Regions from separate parts of the Sphingobium sp. MP9-4 genome, predicted to be linked through region 2. Evidence: predicted binding sites of a transcription regulator. Region 2 holds the regulator's gene; the other holds the start of a gene.
What was found. Region 2 encodes LexA, which represses DNA repair genes until DNA is damaged. Its sites were predicted from a motif close to GTTCCNCNCTTGTTCT; they were not measured.
Positions count from the first base shown of each region.

Region 1: a site for LexA is predicted at 12,490-12,505, ahead of A0U87_RS02365 (ribonucleoside-diphosphate reductase subunit alpha). Genes of this name have one in related genera too.

Region 1 covers NZ_LUFI01000003.1:86,670-101,212, reverse strand. The annotation lists gene A0U87_RS02410 (arylsulfatase) at 1-972, shown strand, start outside; gene A0U87_RS02405 (MarC family protein) at 1,050-1,682, shown strand; gene A0U87_RS02400 (DUF2235 domain-containing protein) at 1,739-2,827, opposite strand; gene A0U87_RS02395 (methyl-accepting chemotaxis protein) at 2,942-4,303, opposite strand; gene A0U87_RS02390 (DMT family transporter) at 4,442-5,359, opposite strand; gene A0U87_RS02385 (DUF3667 domain-containing protein) at 5,390-6,448, opposite strand; gene A0U87_RS02380 (TonB-dependent receptor) at 6,679-8,970, shown strand; gene A0U87_RS02375 (fumarate hydratase) at 9,631-11,151, opposite strand; gene A0U87_RS02370 (glutathione S-transferase family protein) at 11,253-11,909, opposite strand; gene A0U87_RS02365 (ribonucleoside-diphosphate reductase subunit alpha) at 12,524-14,410, shown strand; gene A0U87_RS02360 (hypothetical protein) at 14,540-14,543, shown strand, end outside.
Region 2 covers NZ_LUFI01000039.1:30,626-45,168, forward strand. The annotation lists partial or broken gene A0U87_RS13675 (ComEC/Rec2 family competence protein) at 81-2,042, shown strand; gene lexA (transcriptional repressor LexA) at 2,045-2,722, opposite strand; gene glp (gephyrin-like molybdotransferase Glp) at 2,827-4,011, opposite strand; gene moaC (cyclic pyranopterin monophosphate synthase MoaC) at 4,008-4,493, opposite strand; gene trpC (indole-3-glycerol phosphate synthase TrpC) at 4,490-5,281, opposite strand; gene trpD (anthranilate phosphoribosyltransferase) at 5,278-6,270, opposite strand; gene A0U87_RS13705 (chloride channel protein) at 6,403-8,166, shown strand; sul1 at 8,323-8,378, shown strand; gene A0U87_RS13710 (SulP family inorganic anion transporter) at 8,442-9,932, shown strand; gene A0U87_RS13715 (aminodeoxychorismate/anthranilate synthase component II) at 10,005-10,595, opposite strand; gene A0U87_RS13720 (hypothetical protein) at 10,713-11,327, shown strand; gene A0U87_RS13725 (RNB domain-containing ribonuclease) at 11,458-13,872, opposite strand; gene A0U87_RS13730 (cupin domain-containing protein) at 13,949-14,353, shown strand; gene A0U87_RS13735 (aldehyde dehydrogenase family protein) at 14,528-14,543, shown strand, end outside.

The DNA.
Region 1 (14,543 bases), on a different contig from region 2:
GCCGACGGCAAGGGGGGCCAGTCGATCGAGGACAAGGGGCCTTTCGGTTCCGAGCGGCAGAAGACGCTCGACAATGAATTCATGGTCGAATCCAAGCGCTTCATCACCGACGCGGTGAAGGCCGACAAGCCCTTCTTCGTCTGGCACAACACGACGCGCATGCATTACCAGACCCACCTGCCGCCCGAATATGACGGCGTCACCGGCTATGGTCTCTATGCCGACGGCGTGAAGCAGATGGACGATCATGTCGGCGAACTGCTCGACCTGCTCGAAGAACTGGGCGTGGCCGACGACACGTTCGTCATGTTCTCGACCGACAATGGCGCGGCCTCCAATTCGTGGCCCGATGGCGGCAACCAGCCCTTCCGCGGCGAAAAGGGCGTCGGCGGCTATGAAGGCGGCTTCCGCGTGCCCTGCGTCGTCAGCTGGCCCGGCCATGTGCAGGAAAATGTCGCCACTGGCGAGTTCATGGCGATGGAGGACTGGATGCCCACCATCCTGTCCGCGCTGGGCGAGCCGGAGCTCAAGGATGAACTGCTCAAGGGCAAGACCATCGGCAGCGTGACCTACAAGGTCCATCTCGACGGCTATGACCAGACCGAATTGCTCAGCGGCAAGGGCAAGTCGAAGCGCAAGGATTTCTACTATTTCACGGAAACCACGCTGCACGGCCTGCGCTATGGCGACTGGAAGTTCCTGTTCAAGACGCAGGACAAATGGTTCAACGGCATTCAGGAAAATCTGAACACGCCGCTCATCACCAATTTGAAGCTCGATCCGTTCGAGCGTTTCCATGAAGCGCGCGGCTTCGACGAGTGGCAGGAAAACCGATCCTGGACGCTGGCGCCGGCCACCGCGCAGATCGCAAAATTCATGAAGTCGCTTCAGGAATATCCGCCGCGCATCAAGAGCCTAGATTTCGATCTGGATGCGATGGTGGCGGACGCATCGGCCTCGCAAGCGCGCTGATCGCGACAGGCATGAAGCGGATGCCGCAGGGGCCCGAACTGCGGCATCCGATGGTTCGGCAGATAGGGGTGCGTGCCATGAATGATCTGAGTTTCGTCCTGGTCATCTTCTTCGTCACATTAGGACCGATCAAGGTGATCGCCGCCTTTGCCCAGTTGACCAGCCAGTTGCCCGATGGGGAGCGGCGCGCGCTGGCGCTCCGGTCGACCCTGATCGCCACGGCCGTCGGCTTCCTCATCCTGTTCATCGGCGACAATCTGCGCCAGAATTGGCAGATCGCATCGCCCGATCTGTTGCTGACCGGCGGCGTGCTGCTGCTGATCGGCGCGCTGGAGGCGGTCAAGAATGCGCAGCACGCCCCTGCGCCCGATGCGCCGCCGACCTCGGCCAAGGGGCTGGCCATGTCGCCGGTGACCTTCCCGATCATCATCACGCCCTATGGTATCGTGGCGCTGCTGCTGTTCGCGGCCGTGGCTGGCGATACCCTGACCTTCCTGACCGGCGTGTTCGGGATTTTCCTGGGCATGATGGTGGCCGATTTTCTGGCGATGATCTTTGCCCGCCAGTTGCTGGGCTTCATCCACGCCGGAACGCTGATGGCGTTCGGCTGGATGATCGCGGTGCTGCAGGCGGCGCTGGCGATCCACGCGATCATGTCGGGCCTGCAGCAATATGGCGTCGTGCCCGGATCGCTTCCCGTCGTCCCTTGATGCGACGGGGTGGCGGATCAGGCGCCGGCCGGCCCTGATCCGCCCCTTTTTGCGTGTTATGGCTGCAGCATGTCGGGCTTGCGCTTCGCCAGGTCGACCAGCGCCGCCGGCCGCCATTCGGGCAGCTTGTGCCAGCGTTCGATCGCCGCATCGGACAGGGCTTCATTGGTCCGCCCGGCGTCATGCGGCACGTCGATCGCACGCTCGCCCGATCCGAACAGGCGATAGAAGAAGGTCTGGGATTCGCTGACCGGGCCCAGCGGATCGGGATGGTGCGGCGGGAAACCGGGCGGCACCAGCCCGAACGGATCATCCACCGCCAGTCCCGCGAGCCGCGCGCGCGCCACCATCCATTCCAGTGCGATATCCGACAGGGCGGAATCGGGATTGCCGCCGCCGACATCGGCATGGCAGCCGGGGAACCAGCATTGCTCGACATGCTGGCCTGCGCCCTGCCCCTCGGGGATCGTCCACAATGTCGGCAGGAACGGCTTGCGATGCTCGTCGATCGCCACCGCATGAAAGGCGAAGGCGACGCTCGATGACAGGTCGGTGTCGTGAAATTCCCGGTTCACCCGGAACAGATGCTTCAATATCCCCTGGAACAAGGTGTTGGGCACGCCCAGCGACCCGACCGTGTCCCACACGCCGACGCACCGGATCGGCGTGCCGTCGGACCAGGCATAGCTTTGCCGGAACAGGCGCGACGCCTCCGATCGTGGCGCGCGGGTTCCGTCGCGCGAACGATAGAGCGCGAAGGCATCGGGGATCAGGCTTTCATGCTCGGGCCGTAATATGCCGGAATTGCGCACGAAACCGGCCAGCGACCGGGCGGTATAGGCGCCCCGGCTGAAGCCGAAGAAATAGAGCTGGTCGCCCGGCTGATAGGTGCGCACCAGCCAGGCATAGCAGGACAGCAGGATGCGGCTGATGCCATAGCCGGTGGCCCCGTCGATCAGCCGCTTGGTCCGCGACGCCATCGACCCGATGCCATTATGATAGAAGACGCGCTGCGCCGTGCCGTCCTCCGCCATCGCGGGGATCAGGCTTGCCAGCTTCACCACATTGGTCGGGCAGGGCTTGCCCTGCTCATTATGGTCGGGCTCGTTCCAGGTGCCGTCGCAACAGACCACGATGCGCTTCATCCGTGCCTCCCCATCGGCAGGAAAATGGCCGCCCTGCTCTATCGGGCGGGCGGCCATGGTCGCTGCGGGGCAGCCTCTTTTATAGGAGGAAACGGACGCGCGGGGCGGCGCGGATCAGCCCTGATCCTTATAGGCCATTTGCAAGATGCCCCAATGACGCCCGCGCACATGGATGGAGGCGATTACCTGCTTCAGCAGGATGACCTCGCCCTCGGCGGTCAGGCGGCGATAGGCCTTGATGCAGAAGGGTTCGGTGATCTTGCACTGCTCGCGCGTGTCGGGGAAATCGAACACCACGCCCTGGCGCGAAAATTCCGCATTCCATTTCTCGTCGCCCGGCCGCTGGGGCAGCGCGCGTTCCGGCATGGCGATCGCGCCGAAGCTGTTGCGATCGGTGAAGGTCATGCCGAACAAGCCCTTGTAGCCGCGCGCCACTTCCTGCTGCGCGCGCGCCTCGGCCTGCATGATCGGCTGGATCGGATGGGTGAATTGCGGCGGATTGGTGCCGCGGATCGGCGCATAATATTCGCTGAAGACATCGGCCTCGCCGATGCGGCCGTCATCCAGCGCCTGCTCGATTGCATGGCCCACCGCCTGCGCGGCGGTCAGGCTGAACCGGATATAGGGCGAATCGGGAATGTCGACGCCGCTCTCCGCCAGATATTGCAGCAGCATGTTGGTATCGTCGCTGGCGATCGACACCCGGCCAGACAGCCGTTGCAGGCCGTCGGCATTGTCGCCCGACGTGCTCGACAGCGCAGACAGGCCGGTGCGGATCTCGCTGGCGGAACCGACCATGGAGGCGATCCGCTCGGCCACCGCCTCGCTGTTGCTCGACAGGCCCTGCATCAGCGATCCCAGCCGGTCGACCAGCGCCTCGATATTCTTGGTGTCGGACAGCGCCGTGCGCGCGGTCTGCGCGCCATGGGTGATGCTGTCCAGCATGCCGCCGGCCTCGCTGGTCAGCGCGCCGATCGACCGCTCGATCGTCTGGGTCGCGCTCGCCGTTTCCTGCGCCAGCTTCTTCACTTCGGCCGCGACCACGGCAAAGCCGCGCCCCGCGTCGCCGGCCCGTGCCGCCTCGATCGTCGCGTTGAGCGCGAGCAGATTGGTCTGGCTGGCGATGCCGCTGATCACGCTGGTGACATGGGCGACGGTCTTGAGCGCCTCGCCAAAGCCGTCAAGGCGCGCATGGATGCGGCTCACCTGTTCGATCAGGTCGACGAAATTGCCGTTCGCGGTCGACAGCTGCCGTCCCGAATCATCGATGATCGCGCGGGCGGCGACCGCCTTCTCGCGCGCGTCCTGGCCGACCAGCGACACGCTTTCGCCGTCGCGCGACAATTGCGACGCGGCGCCGCTGATCGCCTCGATCGTGCGCGCCTGCTGCGTCACCCGGTCCGCGAGTTCGCTGATGTCTGCCTGAAGGTCGAGCGTACGGATACCCAGGTCGCCGGATAATTTGGCGACCTTCATTACCGCTCGTGCGACGGTTCCCGATTGCGTTTCTGTGCCCACGGCAACTGGCTAGCCATGGATGGTAAAATATCGGTTATCATACTGACACGGATGTCAGCTTCGTCAGAATGATGCCTCCGCACCGGCCCACACCCCCTACAGCGCCCCCAGCAGCGCGAGAACCACACCGCAGGCGACCAGCATCAGCCCCATCGCCTCGCTGCGCGCCATCCGTTCGCCCAGGTAGAAATGGCCGAACGCCATGGTGAAGGCGACCTCGATCTGGCCGACGATCCGCACCAGCGCGACCGGCGCGGTGGCAAAGCCGGTGAACCAGCAGGCCGATCCCATCGCCGACAGGAAGCCGACCTGGCCCGACACGCGCCAGCTGGTGAACACCTTGCGCATCTCGCCCGGCTCGCGCAGCGCCAGATAGCCGCCCTGGAGCAGCGTCTGCAGCAGCACCGTGACGCTCAGCACGATCAGCGCGGCATGGATCGGATCGCCCCCGCCCACCTGCTGCGTCGCGCGGCGGATGCCGATCGCGGTCAGTGCGAAGAAGAATCCCGATGCAATGCCGGTGATCGCCGCCGGCTGGCCCAGCGCACGCAGGAAATCCATCGGCCCCATCCGCTTGCCCCCGGTCGACAGCAGCATGACGCCGGCGACGCCGCAGCCGATGCCGGCGCAGGTCAGCGCGCTCAGCCGCTCGCCCATCAGCAGGAAGGACAGGATCGCCCCCTGCACCGCCTCGGTCTTGGAATAAGCGGTGCCGACGACGAAATTGCGATGGCCAAAGGCCATGATCAGCAAATTGGTGGCGATGATCTGGGCCAGCCCGCCGGCCAGGCAGAAGGGTAGGAACAGCCGGCCCAGCACGGGGAAGGGCGCGGGGAAGAGCAGCTGATAGCCGCCAAGCAGGATCAGCGCGAAGGGAATGCCGTAAAGATAGCGGACCAGGCCCGCCGCATTGATCGACAGCGTCTTGCCCACGCGCCGCTGCACCGCGGTGCGCCAGGCCTGCGTGGCCCCGGCCATCAGGGTGGCGGGCAACCAGATCGGGGACGTAATCATGCGCGCCCTATACAATAGGGACGCGACCCGTCACCCCATCATCATCAGGAAGGCGAAGAACAGCGACAGCGACGCACAGGCAAAGCCGTACAGCAGCGGCAGCCGCAGCAAGGTGCCGCTGCGCGAAAGCTGATAGGCATCCTTGAACTGGCGATACATGTGCCAGGCCGCGAACAGCAGCAGCACCAGCGTCACCAGCCCATGGGTGATGCCGACCGCCGTCAGGATCATCGACAGCGAGAAGAGCAGCGACATGAAGGCGATCGAATAGGTCACATAGATCGCATGGTCATAAATCTTGAACCGGCGGCTGAACGGGAACAGCAGCCACAGGAAAGGCAGCGATATGACGATCAGCAGCCAGGAGAATTTATAGGCATTGGCCTTGAGCTTGTAATAGGCGAATTCGGGATCCTTGGCCGCCGCGCTGATCGCCTTGCCGACCGTATCGGCGACGTTCTTGTTGACGCCTTCGCCGGTCAGCGAGTCGGTCAGGCCGCTCGCCAGCGACAGGCCCTTCCGCTCGTCCTGCGCGTCCTTCAGTTTTTCCTGCAATGTCTCGCGCCGGCTCGCGCTGATCCCCGGCTCGGCCAGTTGCGCCTGCACCTTGGCGATGCGGGCATCGGCCTTTTCCTCTTCCTTCTTCAGCTCGGCGATTGCCTCGCTGTTCATCTTCACCTGGTTGCGCGCGCCTTCCGGCCCATGATGGCTGGTCAGCGAGAAGATCGCGTACATCAGGAAGGCGCTGAACAGGAACAGGGCAAAGGGCGATACGAACTTGGCCCGCTCGCCATGGATATAGCGGCGCGTCAGCTGTCCGGGGCGCAGCGCCAGCTCGGGCAGGGTGGTGAAGATCTTGCCCTCGAAATGCAGCACGCCATGGGCCAGGTCATGGCCGATCGCGGCAAAGCTGCGATGCAGATGCGCGGCCTGGCCGCATTCGGGACAATAATTGCCCGTCACCGCCGTGCCGCAATTAAGGCAGGCGCCATGGCCGGCCTCATGGGCTTCCCCATGGCCTGGCTCGACCGCCCGTGCCAGCATGCCCCCGGTGATCGCGTCACCCGCTGCTTCGATTTCCCCTGTCATGAGCGGGGACGATAACAAGCGTGTATGACGCTTGCCAGTCACCTTGGCGCGCGGATCGCATTGTGTTGCATTGTTACAACGCTCGGCAATATTCCGACATGTTCCCATGTTGGGCAGGGCGAGCGTCACCGTCCCGCCACAAATCGCGCCTAGCGGCGATGGCATCCCGGACGGCAGGCGCAGGGGCGCCGCTTTCCCGGACGCAAAAGCAATATTATCGGGGAATAACCTTGTCGAAATTCACTTTCGCACGGTCGGCGCTGCTGCTGACCTCGGCCTTCGGTGCGCTCGCCCTTGGTGGCGCCGCCCATGCGCAGGAAGCGGGCGCTGACGCCGGCCAGCTCGACGAGATCGTCGTGACCGCCGAGCGCCGCTCGGAAAATCTGCAGAAGGTGCCCGTCTCGGTTGGCGTCGTGCAGGGCGATGCGCTGCGCAACCTGACCGCCGGCGGCGGCGACATTCTCGAACTCGCCGCCCGCGTGCCCGGCCTCTATGCCGAAACCACCACCGGCCGCATCTTCCCGCGCTTCTACATCCGCGGCCTGGGCAATATCGACTTCTATCTCGGCGCATCGCAGCCGGTGTCGATCATCCAGGACGATGTCGTGCTGGAACATGTCGTGCTGAAGTCGAACCCGGTGTTCGACGTCAACCAGGTGGAAGTGCTGCGCGGCCCGCAGGGTTCGCTGTTCGGCCGCAACACCACGGCCGGCATCATCAAGTTCGACACCATCCGTCCGTCGATGGATTGGGAAGGTCGCGCCCAGGCCAGCTATGGCAGCTATAACACCGTCACCTTCGACGGCGGCATCGGCGGCCCGATCGTCGCGGATAAGCTCGCCTTCCGCGTCTCGGCCCTCTACCAGCATCGCGACGACTGGGTCGACAACACCTACACCGGCCCCAGCGCCGACGGCACCGTGTCCCCCAAGAAGGACGCGATGGGCGGCTATAATGAGAAGGACGTGCGCCTTCAGCTGCTGATGACGCCGACCGAAAATGTCTCGATGCTGACCAGCGTCCATGCCCGCGACTATGACGGTACCTCGACCATCTTCCACCGCGCCGGCCTCACCAAGGGCAGCAACAGCGTGTCGGGCGAACCCCGCTCGAAGATCGCGCTCGATGAAGCGATGAACAACCCGCAGGCCTACAAGACCTATGGCGCGTCGGAAAATATCGCGATCGACATGGGCCCCGTTACCCTGACCTCGATCACCGCCTATGAAACCACCTCGGGCTACAGCCGTGGCGACACCGATGGCGGCGCGGGCGCGGACTATCCGGTGAACGGCGTGGCCAACGGCTTCGGCCAGAGCCAGGGCAATGTCCGCGATCTCGACCAGCTGACCCAGGAAGTCCGCCTCGCCAGCAATGGCGACAGCGCCTTCAAGTGGCAGGTTGGCGGCATGTATTTCGACAGCCGCGACACCACCGATTTCTACCAGCGCGCCTATTTCCTGACCGGCACCGCCAACAATCCCAACAACTGGGTGCGTCTGCGCAACAAGAATGAAAGCTGGGGCCTGTTTGGCCAGGCGAGCTACGAAGTGGTACCGGGCCTGACCATCACCGCCGGCGGCCGCTACACCAAGGACACGAAGGAAACCCGTCTGGTCCGCGCCACCGCCAATGCGGCGGGCGTCTCGACCTATGCCGGCCGTCGCTATGTGAAGCTGACCGGCAAGGAACCGAGCTGGGACGTCAGCGCGCTGTATGAAGTCAGCCCCGAGGTCAGCCTCTATGCCCGCGTCGCGCGCGGCTTCCGTGGCCCGACCATCCAGGGCCGCTCGGCGGTGTTCAACAGCGACTTCACCACGGCGGATTCGGAAACGATCATGTCGTACGAAGGCGGCATCAAGACCAACCTGCTGGGCAACCGCCTGCGCTTCAACCTGTCGGGCTTCGCCTGGAAGGTGAAGGACATCCAGCTCAACGGCAATGACGTGAACGGCAATGGCGTGTTGTTCAACGCCGACGCCGCCAAGGCCTATGGTCTGGAAGCCGATCTGGAAGCGCGTCCGTTCGACAATCTCACTTTGTCGGCCGGCCTCAGCCTGCTGCACAGCGAGATCAACGACAAGAATGTCTATGCCCAGGTCTGCACGCTGAACGGCGTGGTCGTCTGCACCGTGGAAGACCCGACCGTCACCAACGCGCGCGGCGTCTTTGCCCAGATCGACGGCAACCCGCTGCCCAACGCGCCGAAATACACTGCCAACATCGCGGCTCGTTATGACGTGCCGCTGGGCAATGGCGGCAAGATCTTCGCGGCGACCGACTGGAACATCCAGGGCTACACCAACTTCGTCCTCTACAAGACGAAGGAGTTCTACTCGAAGGGCGACTTCGAAGGCGGCCTGAAGATCGGCTACACCGCGCCGGACGGCAAGTACGAGATCGCCGCCTTCGCCCGCAACATCACGGGCGAGAAGAATATGAAGGGCGTGATCGAAAACTATATGGCGCCGGTGTTCAACGAACCCCGCATCATCGGCGTGTCCTTGAGCGGCAAGCTGTAAGAGTAAGTCCTATTCCTCCCCATGCGCAGCATGGGGAGGGGGCTGCGCCCTTTCTCCGTTCGTTTCGAGCGAAGTCGAGAAACATCATCGGTACCAGAGAAGGCGCGCCATCTACATGATAGCGCGCCTTCGTCGACTAGATCGTTTTCTTAGATGTCCCGCCATCGACGCATAATGTGCGCTTGAGAAAAGAGATTAGCGGTCGGCCAGATTTGCCCTCATTGCTCGCAAACCACCAAATGCCGAGAGCTATGCCTATGGGGATGAGGGCCGTGATGGCCTTTACGGCCGTATAGATAATTGGGTCAGCCGGTGGATGATCTGGTCGGTAAATGATCAACGCTACGCTGCCCCAAAGCGCTCCGACCGTCATGGGAACTAGGAATAGCACAAATTGGATACCCGGTATCAATCGCCCCACAATGCGTGTGCCAGCCATCTCCGGTCGCAATTTTGCTACGAGCTTTGGCTCTGAGGAGCGATTAATCCAGTCGAATGCGCCAAGCCACATCACCAATATGTGGCCTATAAATTTACCTCGTGCTCTCAGGTCCGCAGGGCGTTCCCACCGGGGTACGAATTTTGCCTCCAACCGCCGCCGGCACTCGTCCGGCGGCAGAGGAGAATAGAAGTCTATCTTCGTGCCAAAAGGCCGAAAGCTCATGCCTTCTCCAGCAGCTTCTCTTTCCTGATCTTTTCCTGCCACACCAGCGGGGCGAGGCGGTGGACATTCTGGCCTTCGCTATCGACGGCGACGGTGACGGGCATGTCCTCCACCGTGAACTCGTAGATCGCTTCCATGCCCAGATCCTCGAAGCCCACGACCTTGGCTTCCTTGATCGCGCGGGCGACCAGATAGGCCGCGCCGCCGACCGCCATCAGATAGGCGCTCTTGTGCTTGGCGATGCTGTCGGTGGCGGCCGGGCCGCGCTCGGCCTTGCCGACGCAGGCGGCCAGGCCCTGTTCCAGCATCATGTCCATGAACTTGTCCATGCGCGTCGCGGTGGTGGGGCCGGCCGGGCCGACCACTTCGTCGCGCACCGGATCGACCGGGCCGACATAGTAAATCACGCGGCCCTTGAAATCGACCGGCAGGGTCTCGCCCTTCTCCAGCATGTCGGCGATCCGCTTGTGCGCGGCGTCGCGGCCGGTCAGCATCTTGCCGTTCAGCAGCAGGCGGTCGCCATGCTTCCAGCCCTGCACCTGTTCCGGCGTCAGCGTGTCGAGGTCGACGCGGATCGCTTCCTTGCTCGGCTTCCAGTCGACCTGCGGCCATTCACTGAGCTTGGGCGCTTCCAGATAGGCCGGGCCGGACCCGTCGAGGGTGAAATGCGCGTGGCGGGTCGCGGCGCAGTTCGGGATCATCGCCGCCGGCTTGCCCGCCGCATGGCAGGGATAGTCGTGGATCTTGATGTCGAGCACGGTGGCAAGGCCGCCCAGGCCCTGCGCGCCGATGCCCAGCGCATTGACCTTGTCGAACAGCTCGATGCGCAGTTCCTCGATCTTGTTCTGCGGGCCGCGCGCCTTGAGCTCGCCCATGTCGATCGGGTCCATCAGGCTTTCCTTGGCCAGCGCCACCGCCTTTTCCGCCGTGCCACCGATGCCGATGCCCAGCATGCCCGGCGGGCACCAGCCCGCGCCCATCTGCGGCACCATTTCCAGCACCCAGTCGACGATCGAATCGCTGGGGTTCATCATCTTGAACTTGGTCTTGTTCTCGCTGCCGCCGCCCTTGGCCGCGACGTCGATGATCACCTTGTTACCCGGCACCATTTCCACGTTGAGCACGCAGGGCGTGTTGTCCTTGGTGTTCTGGCGGCTGAAAGCGGGATCCTTCAGGATCGACGCGCGCAGGCGGTTCTCGGGGTTGAGGTACGCCTTGCGCACGCCCTCATCGATCACCTCCTGCATCGACCGGCTATTGTCGTCCAGCCGGCACTCCATGCCCCACTTCACGAAGACATTGACGATGCCGGTGTCCTGGCAGATCGGGCGATGCCCTTCGGCGCACATGCGGCTGTTGGTCAGGATCTGGGCGATGGCGTCCTTCGCCGCCGGATTGGCTTCGGCCTCATAGGCCTTACCCAGTGCCCGGATATAATCCATCGGGTGATAGTAGGAAATGAACTGGAGTGCGTCGGCGACGCTCTCGATGAGGTCGGCGGTCTTGATGACGGTCATCTACCCTGGTCCCTATTCTTGCGGCCCGCCTCTGCACGGCAGGTCCCTGCAAGGCGGGGCTATAGGCCTTTGAGGCGATGAGTCCAGAAGAGGGTTGCGGTTCAGGACGCAAGCGGCCCGTCGGCAAAGGGAAAATTCTGCCACCAGGGCTGCATTTCGCGCAGCACCCGCGCAAAGCTCGGCCGCGCCTCCAGCCGGTTCAGATAGGCGCCCAGCACCGGATGGCCGGCGCGCAGCGGCACGATCCTGTCGGCATAATAAAGCGAGGGCGCCGCCGCGCAGTCGGCCAGCGACAGATGATCGCCCGCTGCCCAGGTCCGCCCCGCCAGTCGATCCTCCAGTACCGCATAGATGCTGCGCAGCGCCGCCACATTGGCGGCCACGCCATGGGGATCGCGCGCATCCGCGGGCCGCAGCCGGTCGGCCACCAGCGCCTGCATCGGCCCCATCACATAATTGTCGAACAACCGGTCCATCAGCCGCACCTCGATCGCCGCATCGCCATCGACCGGGATCGGGCGAAAGGTGCCGGGTTCGTGCCGGCCCAGATATTCGACGATGATGCTCGCCTCCGCGATCGTCGCGCCGCGCACCGGGTCATGCAACACGGGGAATTTGCCGAGCGGCCAGAGCGCCTGCCATTCGGCCAGGGCCGCTTCATCCTCCAGGATGCGCGGGGTGAAAGGCGTGCCATTTTCGTAGAAGGCGATCAGCACCTTCCAGCAATAGGAGGAGAGGGGATGGTAATAGAGGATCATGCCTGCCTCCCGATCGCTGCGGATGGATTCGCCTGCCTTCCCATCATCATAGCGTATCGCGCGACGATATGCAGGGGGACGATAAAGGCAGCGATTCAACAGATTGTGGTCGCGTCCGTGCCTCTGCCCCCATGTCATGATTTTGTCGCCAATCGCGCGACGCGCGCATTTGCGTGGCAAGGCAAATTTATTTTTTAATTTCATAGGCCCCCCTTGTCTTTTCTAAGGCCCTTGGAAGTCCGCGCGTCGTTGCGCTATGGGGTGGCGTGTCAGCGACGAAACGAATCCCGGCGTCGATGAACCGAGTCCCCGAACTGTCATTTACCCTCTTGCGTGTCGGCGGGGCTGTGGCACTATCTGTGGTATCGGGACCAAGGGGGTCACCCAATAGATTGTGATTGCATTGTCGGACCTGCTTCCGGCGATATGGGGCTTTTGTCCTTGCGATCGGATCGGTTGACCCCATTTCTGTCCCGGCCCGATCGGGTTCATGCTATGATGCCTGGGTGCGCCCCGGCATTGCTGGACCGAATCGAACGGAACAGGAACAATCGGGGGCTCGCATGGACTTTCGAGATAGTGAACAAGGTGGAAACGGCGACGTGGCGACGGTAATGGACGAGCGTATCGAGGATCTGGTGGACAAGGCCGAGCCCAAGGCTGCCAAGGGCAAGGCGACCGAGTCCGCGTCGTCCAAGATTCATGAGCGTCGCTTTCATGTCGTGACGGATTCGTCGCGCGATGCGCTGCTGACCGAATTCGGCAAGGACACGCTGAACGATCGCTATCTGCTGCCCGGCGAGAGCTATCAGGATCTGTTTGCCCGCGTCGCCGCCGCCTATTCGGACGATGCCGACCATGCGCAGCGCGTCTATGACTATATCTCCAAGCTCTGGTTCATGCCGGCAACGCCCGTGCTGTCGAACGGCGGCACCGGCCGCGGCCTGCCGATCAGCTGCTATCTGAACTCGGTCGACGACAGCCTGGAAGGCATCGTCAACACCTGGAACGAGAATGTCTGGCTCGCCTCGCGCGGCGGCGGCATCGGCACCTATTGGGGCAGCGTGCGCGGCATCGGTGAGCCGGTCGGCCTCAACGGCAAGACCAGCGGCATCATCCCCTTCGTCCGCGTGATGGATTCGCTGACCTTGGCGATCAGCCAGGGCTCGCTGCGTCGCGGCTCGGCCGCCTGCTATCTCGACGTCTCCCACCCGGAGATCGAGGAGTTCCTCGAAATCCGCAAGACGAGCGGCGATTTCAACCGCAAGGCGCTCAACCTGCACCATGGCGTGCTGCTGACCGACGAGTTCATGGAAGCGGTGCGCGACGGCAGTGATTTCAACCTGCGCAGCCCCAAGGACCAGTCGGTGCGCGGCACCGTCAATGCTCGCGCGCTGTTCCAGAAGCTGGTCGAGGTTCGTCTCGCCACCGGCGAACCCTATATCGTCTTCTCCGACACGGTGAACCGGATGATGCCCAAGCATCACCGCGACCTGGGGCTCAAGGTCTCGACGTCGAACCTCTGTTCGGAAATCACCCTGCCGACGGGTCGCGACCATCTCGGCCAGGATCGCACGGCGGTCTGCTGCCTCTCCTCAATGAACCTGGAAACCTGGGATCAGTGGAAGGATCATCCGACCTTCGCGGAAGACATCATGCGCTTCCTCGACAATGTGCTGCAGGACTATATCGACCGCGCCCCGCCGGAAATGGCCCGCGCCAAATATAGCGCCAGCCGCGAACGCTCGGTCGGCCTGGGCGTCATGGGCTTCCACAGCTTCCTGCAGGCACGGGGCATCCCGTTCGAAGGCGCCATGGCCAAGTCGTGGAACCTGCGCATCTTCAAGCATATCAATGCCAAGGTGAACGAGGCGTCGATGATGCTGGCGCAGGAGCGCGGGCCGTGCCCCGACGCCGCCGATCAGGGCGTGATGGAGCGCTTCTCCTGCAAGATGGCGATCGCGCCGACCGCGTCGATCTCGATCATCTGCGGCGGCACCTCGGCCTGTATCGAGCCGATCCCGGCGAACATCTACACCCACAAGACGCTCTCGGGCAGCTTTGCGGTGAAGAACCCCTATCTGGAAAAGCTGCTGGTCGAAAAGGCTAAGGATTCGAGCGCCGTGTGGAACTCGATCCTGGAACGCGGCGGCTCGGTCCAGCATCTCGACTTCCTGACCCAGGAAGAAAAGGATGTGTACAAGACCAGCTTCGAGATCGACCAGCGCTGGCTGCTCGAACTGGCGGCCGATCGTACCCCCTATATCGACCAGGCCCAGTCGCTGAACCTGTTCATCCCGGCCGATGTCGAGAAGTGGGATCTGCTGATGCTCCACTTCCGCGCCTGGGAACTGGGCATCAAGTCGCTCTATTATCTGCGCTCCAAGTCGGTGCAGCGCGCCGGCTTCGCCGGTGGCGTGGAAGCGGACAACACGATCGACGCCCCCAAGTTCGAGATCGGCGAGACCACCGACTATGACGAGTGCCTCGCCTGCCAGTGACGCCTTAATTTCCTCTCCCCTTGTGGGAGAGAGTGTTGGGTCGGCCATGCCCCCGGCATGGCCTGAACAGCGCGGGGCGCTGTTCACCCAACGCTGGGCCCGCGCCACGTTGAGCAAGAGCATCTAACCATGG
Region 2 (14,543 bases):
AATGGCTGGAGGTGGAGCGCGAACAGCTCGCCTTGTGGGTGCCGGTGGCGCTGGGCGCGGGCATTGCCGGCTGATTCGTACTGCCGGGACCGGCACACTGGCTGGCCAGTTGCTGCGCGGCGCTGGGGCTGGCCTGTCTGGCGCTGTTGCTGCCGGTGGGCGCGCGATTGCGGCATATGCTGGTGGCGGGCGGCTTGCTGGCTTGTGTTGGTTGCCTGCTGGTCTGGGGCAAGGCGACATGGCTGGGTCAGCCGCCGCTCGCCCGTCCCATATTCGTACAGGTGACGGGGACGGTGACGGCGGTGGCCAAGCTGCCGGCGCAACAGATGGTGCGCGTGGGGCTGCGGCCGATCGAGGCGCCAGCGCTGCCCGCGGCGATCCGAGTGAATATCGCGGAGGCGGATGTGCCCGAAGGACTGGGTAAGGGGGCGGTGCTGCGCTTTCGCGTGCGCCTGATGCCGCCCGCGCCGCCGAGCGTGCCGGGGGCGTTCGATTTCGCGCGGCGTGCTTATTTCCAGGGGATCGGGGCGACCGGGCGGGCGCTGGCGCCGATCGAAATGGTGGAGCAGGCGCGCGAGGGGCCGACGCTGCGGGCGCGACTGTTCGATCATATCGGCGGGCAGGTGGCGGGCGCACCGGCGGGGATTGCGGTGGCGCTGGCGACCGGCGATCAGGGCGCGATTGCCGAAGCGGATGCCGAGGCGATGCGGCGCAGTGGCCTTGCCCATCTTCTGTCGATCAGCGGGCTGCATGTGACGGCGCTGATCGGGGCGGTGATATTCCTGCTGTTGCGCCTGCTGGCGCTGATCCCGCGCGCGGCGCTGGACTGGCCGCTGATGCTGATCGCGGCGGCCGGGGGCGCGCTGGCGGGGATCGGCTATACGCTGCTGACGGGCGCGGAGGTGCCGACGGTGCGATCCTGCATCGCGGCGCTGCTGGTGCTGGGCGGGCTGGCGCTGGGGCGCGAGGCGATCACCTTGCGGCTGGTGGCGACCGGGGCGCTGGTGGTGCTGGTCTTCTGGCCGGAGGCGCTGATCGGGCCGAGCTTCCAGATGAGCTTTGCTGCCGTGGTCGCGCTGGTGGCGCTGGGCGAGCATCGGTGGTTCAAGGCGTTCGCGATGGCGCGGGACGAGCCTTGGTTGCGCAAGGCCGGGCGGACGGTGGCGGCGATGCTGATGACGGGCCTTGCCATCGAACTGGTGCTGGCGCCGATCGCCCTTTTCCATTTTCACAAGGCAGGTTTGCTGGGTGCGGTGGCCAACCTGATCGCGATCCCGCTCACCACCTTCGTCATCATGCCGCTGGAGGCGCTGGCGCTGGGCTTCGATCTGGTCGGGCTGGGCGCGCCCTTCTGGTGGCTCACGACCAAGGCGATCGCGCTGTTGCTGGCGGTGGCGCATGGCGTGGCGGCCAGCCCGATGGCGGTGATGCTGGCGCCGGCGGTGCCGGGCTGGATTTTCGGGATCATTGTCGTTGGTGGTCTGTGGTGCTTGCTGTGGCGCAGTCACTGGCGCTGGCTGGGGTTGGGGCCAATCGCAATCGGCCTGATCGGCATCGCGCTGCTGGCGCCGCCCGACATCGTTGTAACCGGCGACGGACAACATGTCGCGGTGCGAACACCGACGGGGACGATGGCGCTGCTGCGCGAGGGCGTGGGCGATTATGTCCGCGACGTGCTGAGCGAGAGCGCGGGCTATGACGGGACGCTGGAGGCGATCGCGAAGATGCCGCAGGCGCGCTGTTCGACCGATCTGTGCGCGGTGACATTGCCACGGGACGGGCGCGACTGGCATTTGCTGGTGACGCGCAATGCGATGCTGGTCGACCGGCCGATATTGGAGCGGGATTGCGCGGCGGCCGATATCGTCATCAGCGACCGGGGCCTGCCCTGGTGGTGCCGGCCGCGCTGGATGAAGATCGACCGCCGGCTGCTGTCACGCTCCGGCGGCCTGTCGATTGGCCTTGAAAGCGGCAAAGTTCACACCGTCCATCGGCCCGGAGACGCGCATCCGTGGATCGTGCGCCGCCGGCCCCGAACGGCCGGTCAGTTGTAGCGGCGCAGCAGGCCGGCGAGCTTGCCCTGGATGCGGACCTGGCGCGGATCGTAGATTTGCGGTTCATAGGCGGCATTGGCGGGATCGAGCCGGACCCGGCTGCCTTCGCGGCGGAAATATTTGAGCGTCGCTTCGGCGTCGTCGATCAGGGCGACGACGATCTGGCCTTCGCGCGCGACTTCGGTGCGCTGGATCAGCGCGAAGTCGCCGTCGAGAATGCCGGCCTCCATCATCGAGTCCCCCGACACTTCGAGCGCATAATGATCGCCCGAGCCGAGCAAGGCGGCGGGGACGGAGAGCATGGTATGGCTTTCCATCGCCTCGATCGGGACGCCGGCAGCGATGCGGCCGTGCAGCGGGATTTCGATCACGTCATTGGCGGCGGTCGGCAGCAGCACGGCCGGAGCCGACACCTTGGGCGTCGGAATGGCCGGCGCGGGCGCGCGGTGCATCGCGTCGGGCAGCTTGAGCACTTCGAGCGCGCGGGCACGGTTGGGCAGGCGGCGGATGAAGCCGCGTTCCTCCAGCGCATTGATCAGCCGGTGGATGCCGGACTTGGAGCGCAGGTCGAGCGCGTCCTTCATCTCCTCGAACGAAGGGGACACGCCGCCTTCTTCCAGCCGGGTCTGAATGAAGCTCAGCAATTCCTGCTGCTTGGGCGTCAACATCGGCGGTCCTCCATGGAACGAATGAAGAACGCATAGGAAACGGAAAGGGGCAAGTCAAGCGCGTTAAGCCATGCGCCGCTTTTGCCGGTCAGGCGGTCAGATAGTCAGGCGGTCAGGGGGATGATGTCGACCATGTCGCCGGCAATGGCGGGGGCTGAACCGGCCGGGCGGCGGATCAGACAGTCGGCCAGCGCCATGGCGGCTGTAGCGGCGCTGTCCTGCGCGGTGACCGAGACGATGCCGTCGGCGCCGCGATAGGCGCGCAGATAATCGTCGCGTTCCGCCGTCGCGCCGAGTGGGGCGGCAAGGCGGGCCTGCACGACCGGCGGCAGCGGCGCGCGCGATCCGGCGAGATGGCGGACCAGCGGGCAGAGGAAGAGGGTGCCGGTGACGAAAGCGGAGACCGGATTGCCCGGCAGGCCGAGGAAGGTGGCGTTCCCCAGGCGCCCGGCCATCAGCGGTTTGCCCGGCCGCATCGCGATCTTGTAGAAATCGAGCGTGCCGCCGGCGGCCGCAAAGGCGGGGCGGACATAGTCATGGTCGCCGACCGAGGCGCCGCCGGTCGAGACGATGATGTCGGCCTGTGCCGCCTGTTCCAGCGCCTGCGTCATGGCGCCAAGATCGTCAGGCACGATGCCGAGGTCGATCACGTCGCAGGGCAGGGCGGCGAGCAGGGCGGCCAACATCGGCGCGTTGGACGAGGGGAGATATCCCGGCGGCGTCGGCGCGCCGGGGGGGACAAGCTCATTGCCGGTCGAGAGCAGGGCGATGCGCGGCCGAGCACCGACGGGCAGACTGCCATGGCCGCCCAGCACCGCAAGCGCGATCCGGCCCGGCGTGAGGCGGCTGCCGGCGCTGACCAGCGGCGTGCCGGCGCGGAAGTCTGAGCCGAGCAGGCGGACATGCCTGCCGGACGTCAATATGCCGTCATGCGCGGTCAGTGTGTCGCCATCGCGCGTGGCATTTTCCTGGATCAATATGGCGTCGGCGCCGGCCGGCAAGGGCGCGCCGGTGAAGATGCGGCAGGCCTGGCCCGGTTGCAGGGCCGGGATATTGGTGTCGCCCGCGCTGCTGGTGGCGACCAGTTGCCACGGCCCGGCGCCTTCGGATGCGCGCACGGCATAGCCGTCCATCGCGGAAAGATCGGCCCAGGGCTGGTTACGGAGTGCGCTGATGTCGGTGGCGAGCCAGCGACCGGCACAGGCGGCGACGGGCACATATTCGGCTGGCAACGGATCGGCGAGGGCAAGGAGCCGCGCCTGCGCGTCCGCGACCGGCATCAGGCTCATCGGTCGCTGCTCTCCGGCGCGGACCAGTCGCCCGACTTGCCGCCGCGCTTGGCGAGCAGGCGAACATCGCCGATTATCATGCCCTTATCGAGCGCCTTGGCCATGTCATAGACGGTGAGCAAGGCGGCGGTCGCGGCGGTCAGCGCCTCCATCTCCACCCCGGTCTGGCCAGCGGTGCGCGCGGTTGCGGTGACGGTGACGCCGTCATCGTGGAGAGTAAAGTCGATGGTGACGGCGCTCAGCGGGATCGGATGGCAGAGCGGGATCAGTTCGGCGGTGCGCTTGGCCGCCATGATGCCGGCGACGCGGGCCACGGCCAGCACATCCCCCTTCTTGACGAGGCCGGCGGCGATCGCCTGCGCAGCGTCGGCCGCCATGGTGATGCGGCCGGCGGCCACCGCCTCGCGCGCGCTCACGGCCTTGGCCGAGACATCGACCATGCGGGCGGCGCCATCCTCGTCGAGATGGGTGAGGCCGGTCATGCGCCTGTCAGCAGGTTGCGGGTCGCCGCCTCGACATCGGCCTGGCGCATGAGGGTTTCGCCGACCAGGAAGCAGCGCACGCCATGATCGGCCATGGCGGTGAGGTCGGCATGCGAGCCAAGGCCGCTTTCGGCAACGAAGGTGCAGCCATCGGGCGCCTTGCCGACCAGTTCATAAGTGCGCGCGAAATCGACGCTGAAATCGCGCAGGTCGCGGTTGTTGACGCCGATCAGGCGCGAGCGGAGCTTGAGCGCGCGTTCCAGTTCGGCCTCGTCATGCACCTCGATCAGGGCATCCATGCCAAGGCCAAGCGCGGCGTCCTCTATCTCCTGCATCTGGGCGTCGTCCAGCGCGGCAACGATGATCAGGATCGCGTCGGCGCCGAGCGCGCGGCTTTCGAGGATCTGCCAGGGGTCGACGATGAAATCCTTGCGCAGCACCGGCAGCGCGCAGGCCGATCGGGCGGCCATGAGATAATCGTCATGGCCCTGGAAATAGGGCTCGTCGGTCAGCACCGAAAGGCAGGCAGCGCCACCGGCGGCATAGGCCACCGCATGGGCCGGCGGATCGAAATCGGCGCGGATCAGCCCCTTCGACGGGCTGGCCTTCTTCACCTCGGCGATCAGGCCGAAGCCCGAACGGGCGGCATCGTCCAGCGCCCTGCGGAAGCCGCGCGGCGGGGTCTGCTCGCTGGCGCGGGCGTGGAGCGATGCGATCGTGGTCGCGGCTTTGCGGCGGGCGACATCCTCGCGCTTGAAATCGCAGATTTCGATGAGCTTGTTGGTCATTGATAGGCAATCCAGCAATTGAGGAGCGCGTTGGCAAGGCCGTTGTCGATCGCTTCGGCGGCCTGTTCGACGCCTTCCTGGAAATCATGGGCAGCGTCAGCCACCACCAAAGCGGCGGCGGCGTTGAGCAGCACGGCGTCGCGGTAGGCACCGGCCTCGCCCTGGAGCAGGGCGCGGAGCGCCGCGGCATTATGGGCCGGGTCGCCGCCGCGAATGGCGGTGACGGGTTGGGTCGAGAGGCCGAGGTCCGCGGCGGTCAGGCGGCGCATCGCGACCACGCCGTCGGCCGTCACCTCGGCAATGTCATTGCCGCCGGCGAGCGAGAGTTCGTCGAGGCCCTCGTCGCCCGACACGATCATCGCATGGGTCGCGCCAAGCTGGCCGAGCGCATCGGCATAGATGGGGACATAGGCGGGGCGGGCGATGCCGACGAGCTGGCGACGGACATTGGCGGGATTGGCGAGCGGCCCCATCAGGTTGAAGATGGTGCGTTCGCCGATCGACCGGCGGACCGGGCCGAGGCGTTTGAGCGCAGGATGGTAATTTTGTGCGAACAGGAAGCAGATGCCCAGATCCTTGAGCGTCGCTTCCGCCGTGGCGGCGGCGCGATCGAGATCAAGGCCCAGCGCTTCGAGCGTGTCGGCGGCGCCCGCCTTGGACGAGGCGGCGCGATTGCCATGCTTGGCGACCGGCACGCCGGCGGCGGCCACCACCAGGCTGACGGCGGTCGAGACATTGAGCGTATGATGGCCGTCGCCGCCGGTGCCGCAGACGTCGATCGTGCCGTCGGGCGCGTCGACCGGGATCATCCGGGCGCGCATCGCACGGGCGGCGGCGGCGATTTCCGTCGCGGTCTCGCCGCGCCGCGCCATTGTGACGAGGAAGCCGGCGATCGCCTCGTCCGACAGGTCGGCGTCGAACAGCAGGTCGAAGGCGCGGGCGGCTTCGTCGGCGGCCAGGGGCGCGCTGGGATCGGGCAACAGGGTCATGGGCCAAGCCTTTAGTCCCGGCCGCGCGCGAAAGTCGAGGGCGACATGCTATTTGCCCGCCAATTGGAATTTTGTTGCGTGGCCCGGCAATTGGCTTGACGTGCAGGCCAAAGGGGCGTTGTCGGAGAAACCATGCACCGTTCCTGGTCGACCCTGTTCTGGAGCCTTGCCATCCGCCAGCGCCGCCGGTTGCGCGAGAGCGAGGCGGCCTTCATCCTGCTCGCCATATTGGCGGGCGTGGCGGCGGGGCTGATCACCAACCTGTTGCAGCTGATGGCGCACGGCATTCAGGAACTGCTCTATGGCGTCAGCATCAACCGGCTGAGCGCGTTGGGCGAGATCCGCCATCTCTGGCGGCTGCTGGGTCTGCCGCTGGGCGGGCTGGCGCTGGTGCTGCTGGCACGGCTGCTGCGCCGGCGGCAACGGCCGCAACGGCCGCTGATCGACGTGGTGGAGGCCAATGCGCTGCATGGCGGGCGCATCCCGATGGCCGACAATCTGGTGATCGCGGGGCAGACGATCTTGTCGAACGGGGCGGGTGCTTCGGTCGGGCTGGAGGCGGCCTATGCGCAGATGGGCGGCGGCGTCGCGTCGCTGCTGGGGCAATGGCTGAAGCTGCGGCGCAATGATCTGCGCACTTTGGTCGGCGCGGGCGCAGGGGCGGGCGTGGGCGCGGCCTTCGGCGCGCCGCTGGCCGGCGCCTTCTATGCGTTCGAGATCGTGATTGGCCATTATACGCCGGCCGCGATCGCGCCGGTTGTGGCGGCGGCCCTGAGCGCTGCCTTCGTGACGCGCGCGCTCGGCGTCGAACCCTGGCTGATCGCGACCACGGCGGACCGGATATTGGGGACGGCGGACTATCTTCTCTATGCGCTGCTGGGCCTGATCTGCGCGGGGCTGGGCATCCTCATCATGCGGATGGTGACCTTTGCCGAGATGCGGGTGCAGGGCTGGACCTGGCCGGGGCGGTGGAAGCCGGTGATCGGCGGCCTGCTGCTGATGCCGCTCGCCTGGTTGACGCCGCAGACCTTGTCGGCGGGCCATGGCGCGCTGCACCTCAACCTCATCCTGCTGCCCGACTGGACGGTGCTGCTGATGATCCTGTGCCTCAAGATCGCGGCGTCGGTGATTTCCCTGAGCTTCGGCTTTCGCGGCGGGCTGTTCTTTGCGTCGCTGTTCCTGGGATCGCTCGCGGGACAGATTTTCGCGCAGATCGTCGACATTGTCGGGATCGGCTGGTCGCTCGACCCCAATGATGCGGCGCTGGTGGGGATGGCGGCACTGAGCGTCGCGATCGTCGGCGGGCCGATGACGCTGGGCTTGCTGATGCTGGAGACGACCCATGATTTCCAGCTGATGGGCGTGGTGCTGACCGCGTCGCTGCTGTCGAGCGCGGTGACGCGGGAAATGTTCGGCTACTCCTTCTCCACCTGGCGGCTGCATCTGCGCGGATCGACCATCCGCAGCCCGCGCGACATTGGCTGGGTGATGAACCTGACCGCCGGGCGGATGATGCGGCGCGACTGGGTGTCGGTGCCCGATACGATGAGCGTCGGCCAGTTTCGTGCGCTCGTGCCGCTGGGGTCGGCGAGCAAGGCGATCATGATCGACGGTGCGGGCGGCTATCGCGGCATCGTGCCGACGGCGGCGGCCTATCGCCCCGAACTGGCGGAAGATGCGCCGATCGCGCCGCTGGCAACGATGGCCGATATCTCGCTGCGGGCTGACGCGGATATTCGCGCGATCCTGCCTTTGTTCGACAAGGCGGCGGCGGACGAGCTGGCGGTGGTGGACGAAAGCGGGCTGGTGCTGGGCGTGCTGACCGAGAAACATGCGCGGCGGCGCTATTTCGAGGAGATTGAGAGTTCGCAGCGGGCGCTGTTCGGCGAGGGATAGGGCTTTCTTGGAAAATGCGCGGAAGGGCGCATTTTCGGTGCCGCACCGGCCCGCGCCCCCACCCGGCCTCCCACAGTATATCGCCGTAGGGCGTCCGGGCGGGGGCGCGGGCCGGGGTTGCATTGGCGGGGCAGGGCTGTAGAAGGCGGCCATTCGCATGGACCCGGTGAAATTCCGGGTGGCTATTCCGGCCGCCGATCCGCCGGACAACATCACACATGATTATCGAGAACGCGCCCGCGTTGGCGCCATGTGACCTGATGTGGATTTTCGACATGACCCAATTTTTCAGCCGCTATCGCCGCCAATGGTTCAGCGACGCCCGGACGGCGCGCCATGACATCATGGCCGGCATCGTCGTCGCACTCGCCCTGATCCCCGAAGCCATCGGCTTTTCCATCATCGCCGGGGTCGACCCGCGCGTCGGCCTCTATGCCTCGGTCGCGATCGCCATCACCATCGCGCTGATCGGCGGGCGGCCGGGGATGATCTCGGCCGCGACCGCTGCTGTTGCCGTGCTGGTCGGGCCGCTGGTGCGCGAGCATGGCGTGGAATATCTGTTCGCCGCGACGATCCTGATGGGCGTGGTGCAGATCATTGCCGGGCTGCTGCGGCTCGACCTGCTGATGCAGTTCGTGTCGCGATCGGTCATCACCGGCTTCGTCAATGCGCTGGCGATCCTCATCTTCGTGGCGCAACTGCCGCAGCTCACCAACGTTGGCTGGCAGACCTATGCGATGGTGCTGGCTGGCCTCGCCATCATCTATCTTTTTCCCCGGATCACCAAGGCGGTGCCGGCGCCGCTGGTCGCGATTTTGCTGCTGAGCGCGCTGTCGATCGGCCTGGGCCTGCCGGTCCATACGGTCGGCGACATGGGGCGGCTGCCCGAAGGACTGCCGAGCCTTGCCCTGCCGCAGGTGCCGCTGACCTGGGACACGCTGCGCATCATCCTGCCCTATTCGGTGACGATGGCGGCGGTCGGCCTGCTCGAATCGCTGCTGACCGCGCAGATCGTCGACGACATGACCGACACCGATAGCGACAAGCAGCGCGAATGCATGGGGCAGGGCGGGGCGAATATCGTCGCGTCCCTGTTCGGCGGCATGGGCGGCTGCGCGATGATCGGCCAGTCGGTGATCAACGTCACGTCCGGCGGACGCGGGCGGCTGTCGACCTTCGTCGCTGGCGCCTTCCTGCTGTTCCTGCTGGCGGTGCTGGGGCCGTGGGTCGGGCGTATCCCGATGCCGGCGCTGGTCGCGGTGATGGTGATGGTGTCGATCGGCACCTTCAGTTGGGCCTCGATCGCCAATCTGCGGAGGCACCCGCCGACCTCCTCGGCCGTCATGCTGGCGACGGTGGTGGTCGTGGTGGCGACCCGCGACCTGTCGCTGGGCGTGCTGACCGGCGTGCTGCTGTCGGGCATCTTCTTCGCCGCCAAGGTGCAGCGCATGTTCGCGGTGGAGCGCAGCGAGGCCGATGGCCGGGCGACCTATCGCGTCACTGGCCAGATCTTCTTCGCCTCGGTCGATCGCTTCACCCGCGCTTTCACCGGCGAGGAAAGCGCGACCCATGTGCTGATCGACGTGTCGGGCGCGCATTTCTGGGATATTTCGGGCGTCGGCGCGCTCGACAAGATCATCGCCCGGCTGCGGCGCGAAGGGCGCATGGTCGAGGTGGTCGGCTATAACCGGGCGAGCGCCGACATCGTCGACCGCTTGGCCCTGCACGACAAGACCGGGGTGGAGACGGGGGCGGTGCCGCACTGACATGCGGCCTGCCCCGCCGTCATCCTGACAGACGTCGGGATGACGGAGAAGAGTGAAGCGGCGGAGGCGGGCTTACGCCGCCTCGCGCTCGCGGACCGGGATGCCGGCGATCTTCATGAAATTGGCCAGCATGTCATGGCCATGTTCGGTCGCGATGCTTTCCGGGTGGAACTGGACCGAATGGATCGGCAGGGTCGCGTGGCGGAAGCCCATGACCGATCCGTCCTCGCTGGTCGCGTTGACCACCAGGTCGGCCGGAATATCCTCGACGATCAGCGAGTGATAGCGGGTCGCGGTGAAGGGCGAGGGGAGGCCGGCGAACAGGCCGGTGCCGTCATGGCGCACCGGCGAGGTCTTGCCGTGCATCAGCCCGCCGCGCACCACCTTGCCGCCGAAATGCTGGCCGATCGCCTGATGGCCGAGGCACACGCCCAGCAGCGGCGCGCCGGCATCGGCGCAGGCCGCGACCAGATCCAGGCTGACACCCGCCTCATTGGGGGTGCAGGGACCGGGCGACAGCAGAAAGGCCTTGGCCCCGCTCGACAGGGCCTGGCCCGCCGAGATGGCGTCGTTGCGCACGACCTCTACCTTGGCCCCCAGCTCCATCAGATAATGGACCAGGTTCCAGGTGAAGCTGTCATAATTGTCGATGACGAGGATCATGGGACACAGCCTATAGGCGCGGATGACGATGGGGGGAAGGGGATGGTCGAGAGAAGCACTGATTGCTGGCAACAAATTGCTTGAGAGCATCGACGCAAGTTGTAACGACACCGGTCTATGCTATTTCAATCGCTCCATCTCGTCTCTGCGGCATTCCTGGCGGTCGTCCCCGGTGCTGGTTCGAGTGCATTTCCGGAAATGGTGAAGCCAGAGGTGGCGCTCCAGCAAGTCGTCGCATGTGGCTTTGAAACTGCGCAGGTCAAGTCTGACGACATGCTGCAGGAAGATGTCATCGACATTCCCAGCGTAGCGACCATCGGCGACGGGCAATTGGAATGTGTGGCGCGTGCCTCAATCCGCACAAGCTATTACGTTATTTTTCCTGCCCCGTCGAAGGACGCATATCAGGCAATCTACTGGCGGCTGTCGCGCGAACAGGCCAAGGTCGATGCGCGGGCCTGGTTGGCCCAGCGCGGCTTGCTGGATCATTTGCCGGTTTATGATCCGCGGAAATCGGACATCGCGGCATTTGCGCGAACGCTCGAAAATCTGTGCGGAGAGAAAGCTGCACACGCGCTCAAGCCGATGGGCGGAATGGCCACATTTGACGAGGATGTTTTGCTGGCGGGAGGCATGGATCAGGACAGTTTTTGGTGCCTGACGAATGCTGCAACGGTGTCCGGCTATCCTTTGGGTTTCATAGGCCATGAAACCGGTCCAGGCGATAAATGATCGCTTGATGATGTCGTCATCCCAGCGAAGGCTGGGATCTCTCTTCTTCTCTTGGGCCTGAAGAAAAGTGAGATGCCAGCGTTCGCTGGCATGACGATGTAAGTGGCGCCAGCGCTCCGCCGCTCATCCCTTAGCGTTTCTTGTGCTTGCCCCGGCTGCTGCCGATGTGGCGGATGTTGGTGGGGCGGCCGCGGTGGATTTTCGGGCGGGTGCGGTCGCGTTTCAGCGGGCTGCCGCGCGGGGCCGGATTGTCGGGCAGTTCGAAGCGCAGCGCGCCGTTGATCGGGTCGGCTTCGGCAAGGCGCAGTTCCAGCCGCTGGCCGACCGTATAGCGGTCGCCGCTTTCGACGCCCTGCAGCGCCTTGCCCGCTTCGTCGAAGAAGAAATGTTCGGCGCCCAGCGTCGATACGGGCACGAGGCCGTCGCCGCCCAGCCCCTCGACCGTGGCGAAGAAGCCGAAATTCTGGACGCCGGTGATCCGCGCCTTCACCACTTCGCCGACATGGGCCGACAGGAAGGCGGCGACATAGCGGTCGATCGTCTCGCGCTCCGCCTCCATCGCGCGGCGCTCATGGCCCGAGATCATCTCGCCGACCCGGCCCATATTCTCATAATCCTCCTGGCTGAGGGAGGAGCGGTCGGGGATCGCCCTGTCCTTGGGCGCGGGCAGTTCGAGATCATAGGCGCCGACCAGCGCGCGATGGACCAGAAGGTCGGCATAGCGGCGGATGGGTGAGGTGAAATGGGCGTAGCTGCCCAGCGCCAGCCCGAAATGGCCCATATTCTGCGGCGCATAATAGGCCTGGGTCTGGGAGCGCAGGATCTGGGTCATGATCTGCTCCTTCTCCTCCGACTCGCCGACCTTCTTGATCAGCTGGTTGAAGGTGGACGGGCGGATCACCTGGCCAAGTGCGAAGTCGATGTCGAAGGTGGCGAGATATTCCTTGAGCGCGACCAGCTTGTCGCGGCCCGGCGTTTCATGGACGCGGTACATGACCGGCGCCTTCTTCGCCTCCAGCGCCTTGGCGGCGGCGACATTGGCGGCGATCATATAATCCTCGATCAGCATATGGGCGTCGAGCCGTTCGCGCACCGCGACGCTGACGATCTTGCCCCATTCGTCGAGGACGACGCGCCGTTCGGGCAGGTCGAGCGCAAGCGGATCGCGCTTTTCGCGGGCCTTGCGCAGCAGCGCCCAGCAGGCCCAGAGCGGTTTCAGGGCATGTTCCACCAGATCCACTCCGTTCGGGCTGAGCGAAGTCGAAGCCGCTTGCTGAGCCGCAGGCGAAGCAACCTCGCCTTCGGCTCGGCCCTGCCCTTCGACAGGCTCAGGGCGAACGGAAGAAAGAGCATCGATCGCCGCCTGCGCATTTTCATAGGCAAGGACGGCGGCGACGCGGATGATGGCGCGGGAGAAGCGGAAGCTCTTCACCTTGCCCTGCGCATCGATCACCAGATGGCAGGCCATGGCGGCGCGGTCCTGCCCGGCGCGCAGCGAGCACATGTCGGACGAGAGCTGGTGCGGCAGCATTGGCACGACGAGGTCGGGGAAATAGACGCTGTTGCCGCGCTTGCGCGCTTCGCGGTCGAGCGCGCTGCCGGGGCGGACATAGTAGCTGACATCGGCGATCGCGACGATCGCCTTGTAGCCGCCTTCATTGGCGGGGTCTTCGTCCGGCGCGGCCCAGACGGCATCGTCATGGTCGCGGGCATCGACCGGGTCGATCGCGACGATCGGCAGATGGCGCAGATCCTCGCGCTTGTCCTCATGCAGCGGCAGCTTCGATGCGGTGACCGCTTCCTCCTCCACCGCTTCGGGGAAGACATGCGGGATGCCATGCTTGTGGATCGCGATCAGGCTGAAGCTGCGCGGGGCGAAGGGATCGCCCAGAATGTCGGTGACGCGCGCGCTGATCCGCGGCGGGCGGCCGGTCGGCTCGGCCAGGACCAGATCGCCCTTCTTCGCGGTGCCGATGTCGCTGATCGGCGTATCCTTGCGGATGCGCTTGTCGACCGGGCGCAGCCACAGCTTGCCGTCGGCCATTTCCTCGACCACGCCGAGCAGCATCTCGGTCGCCTTGGCGAGCTTCTTCATGGGATGGGCGAGCCAGCCCTTGCCCGCTTCCTCGGTGCGGGCGAGGATGCGGTCGCCGATCGTCAGGGCGCCGCGTTTGCCCCGTTCGACCACGCGGATGCGGGGCGCGGGCTGGCCTTCGGCCTCCCAGCGTTCGGGGGTAGCGATCAGGGTGGTGTCGTCGACATCGACGATGCGCAGCACCGTCACCTTGGGCACGCCGCCCATCTTGTGGAAGGCGCGGGCCGGGCCGATGTCGAGCAGGCCCTCGTCCGCCATGTCCTTGAGCAGCGCCTTGAGCGCGATTTTTTCCTGCCCCTTGAGGCCGAACGCCTTGGCGATTTCGCGCTTGCCGGCCGGGGTGTCGGACTCGGTGATGAAGTCCATCACCTGCTGCCGGGTGGGGAACCCGGCGGGACGGACTTTCGCGCGGGCCGGGGCCGCTTTCTTCTGCTTCTGGGTCGATGCCATGGCTCCGCTATAGGGGGCAGGGGGCAAGGGCGCCAGTGGCATGGCGGGATGGGGGTGGCGGATCGTTGGAACGGGCATGACGATATTGCTTCTCCCCCTGTTGCTGGCTGCCGCGCCTGATGCCCCGATCACGCCGATGGATAAGGCCAATGCCGAACATTATGTCTGGGGCGGCAGCAATGATGGCTGGCATCTGGTGAAGCGCGACGAGATGTCGGTGATCCAGGAACGGATCGTGCCGGGCGGGGCGGAGATGCGCCATTATCATCAGCGCGCGCGGCAATTTTTCTATGTCCTGTCGGGCGAGCTGACTCTGGAGGCGGGCGGGGTGACCCATGTGCTGAAGGCTGGCCAGGGGCTGGAAGTGCCGCCGGGCGTGCCGCACCGGGCGCAGAACAGGAGCGGCGCGCCGGTCGATTTCCTGGTCAATTCGACGCCCAAAAGCCATGGCGACCGGGTCGAGGCACCGACGGAAAAATAGGAAATTCCCCGCTTAACTTCGCATATTTCCTGCACATTCTGATATTTTGGAACAATTGTTGGAAATCTTGTTGCGGGGTCGGGGAGGAGGCTGTTCGTGTCGCGGACGCAGGACATGGCGACATTCTAGCCCGTCGGGCTGGCTGTAGGACAGGCTTGCCGGTAGAGGGGCGGTATGCAGCTTCTTATCG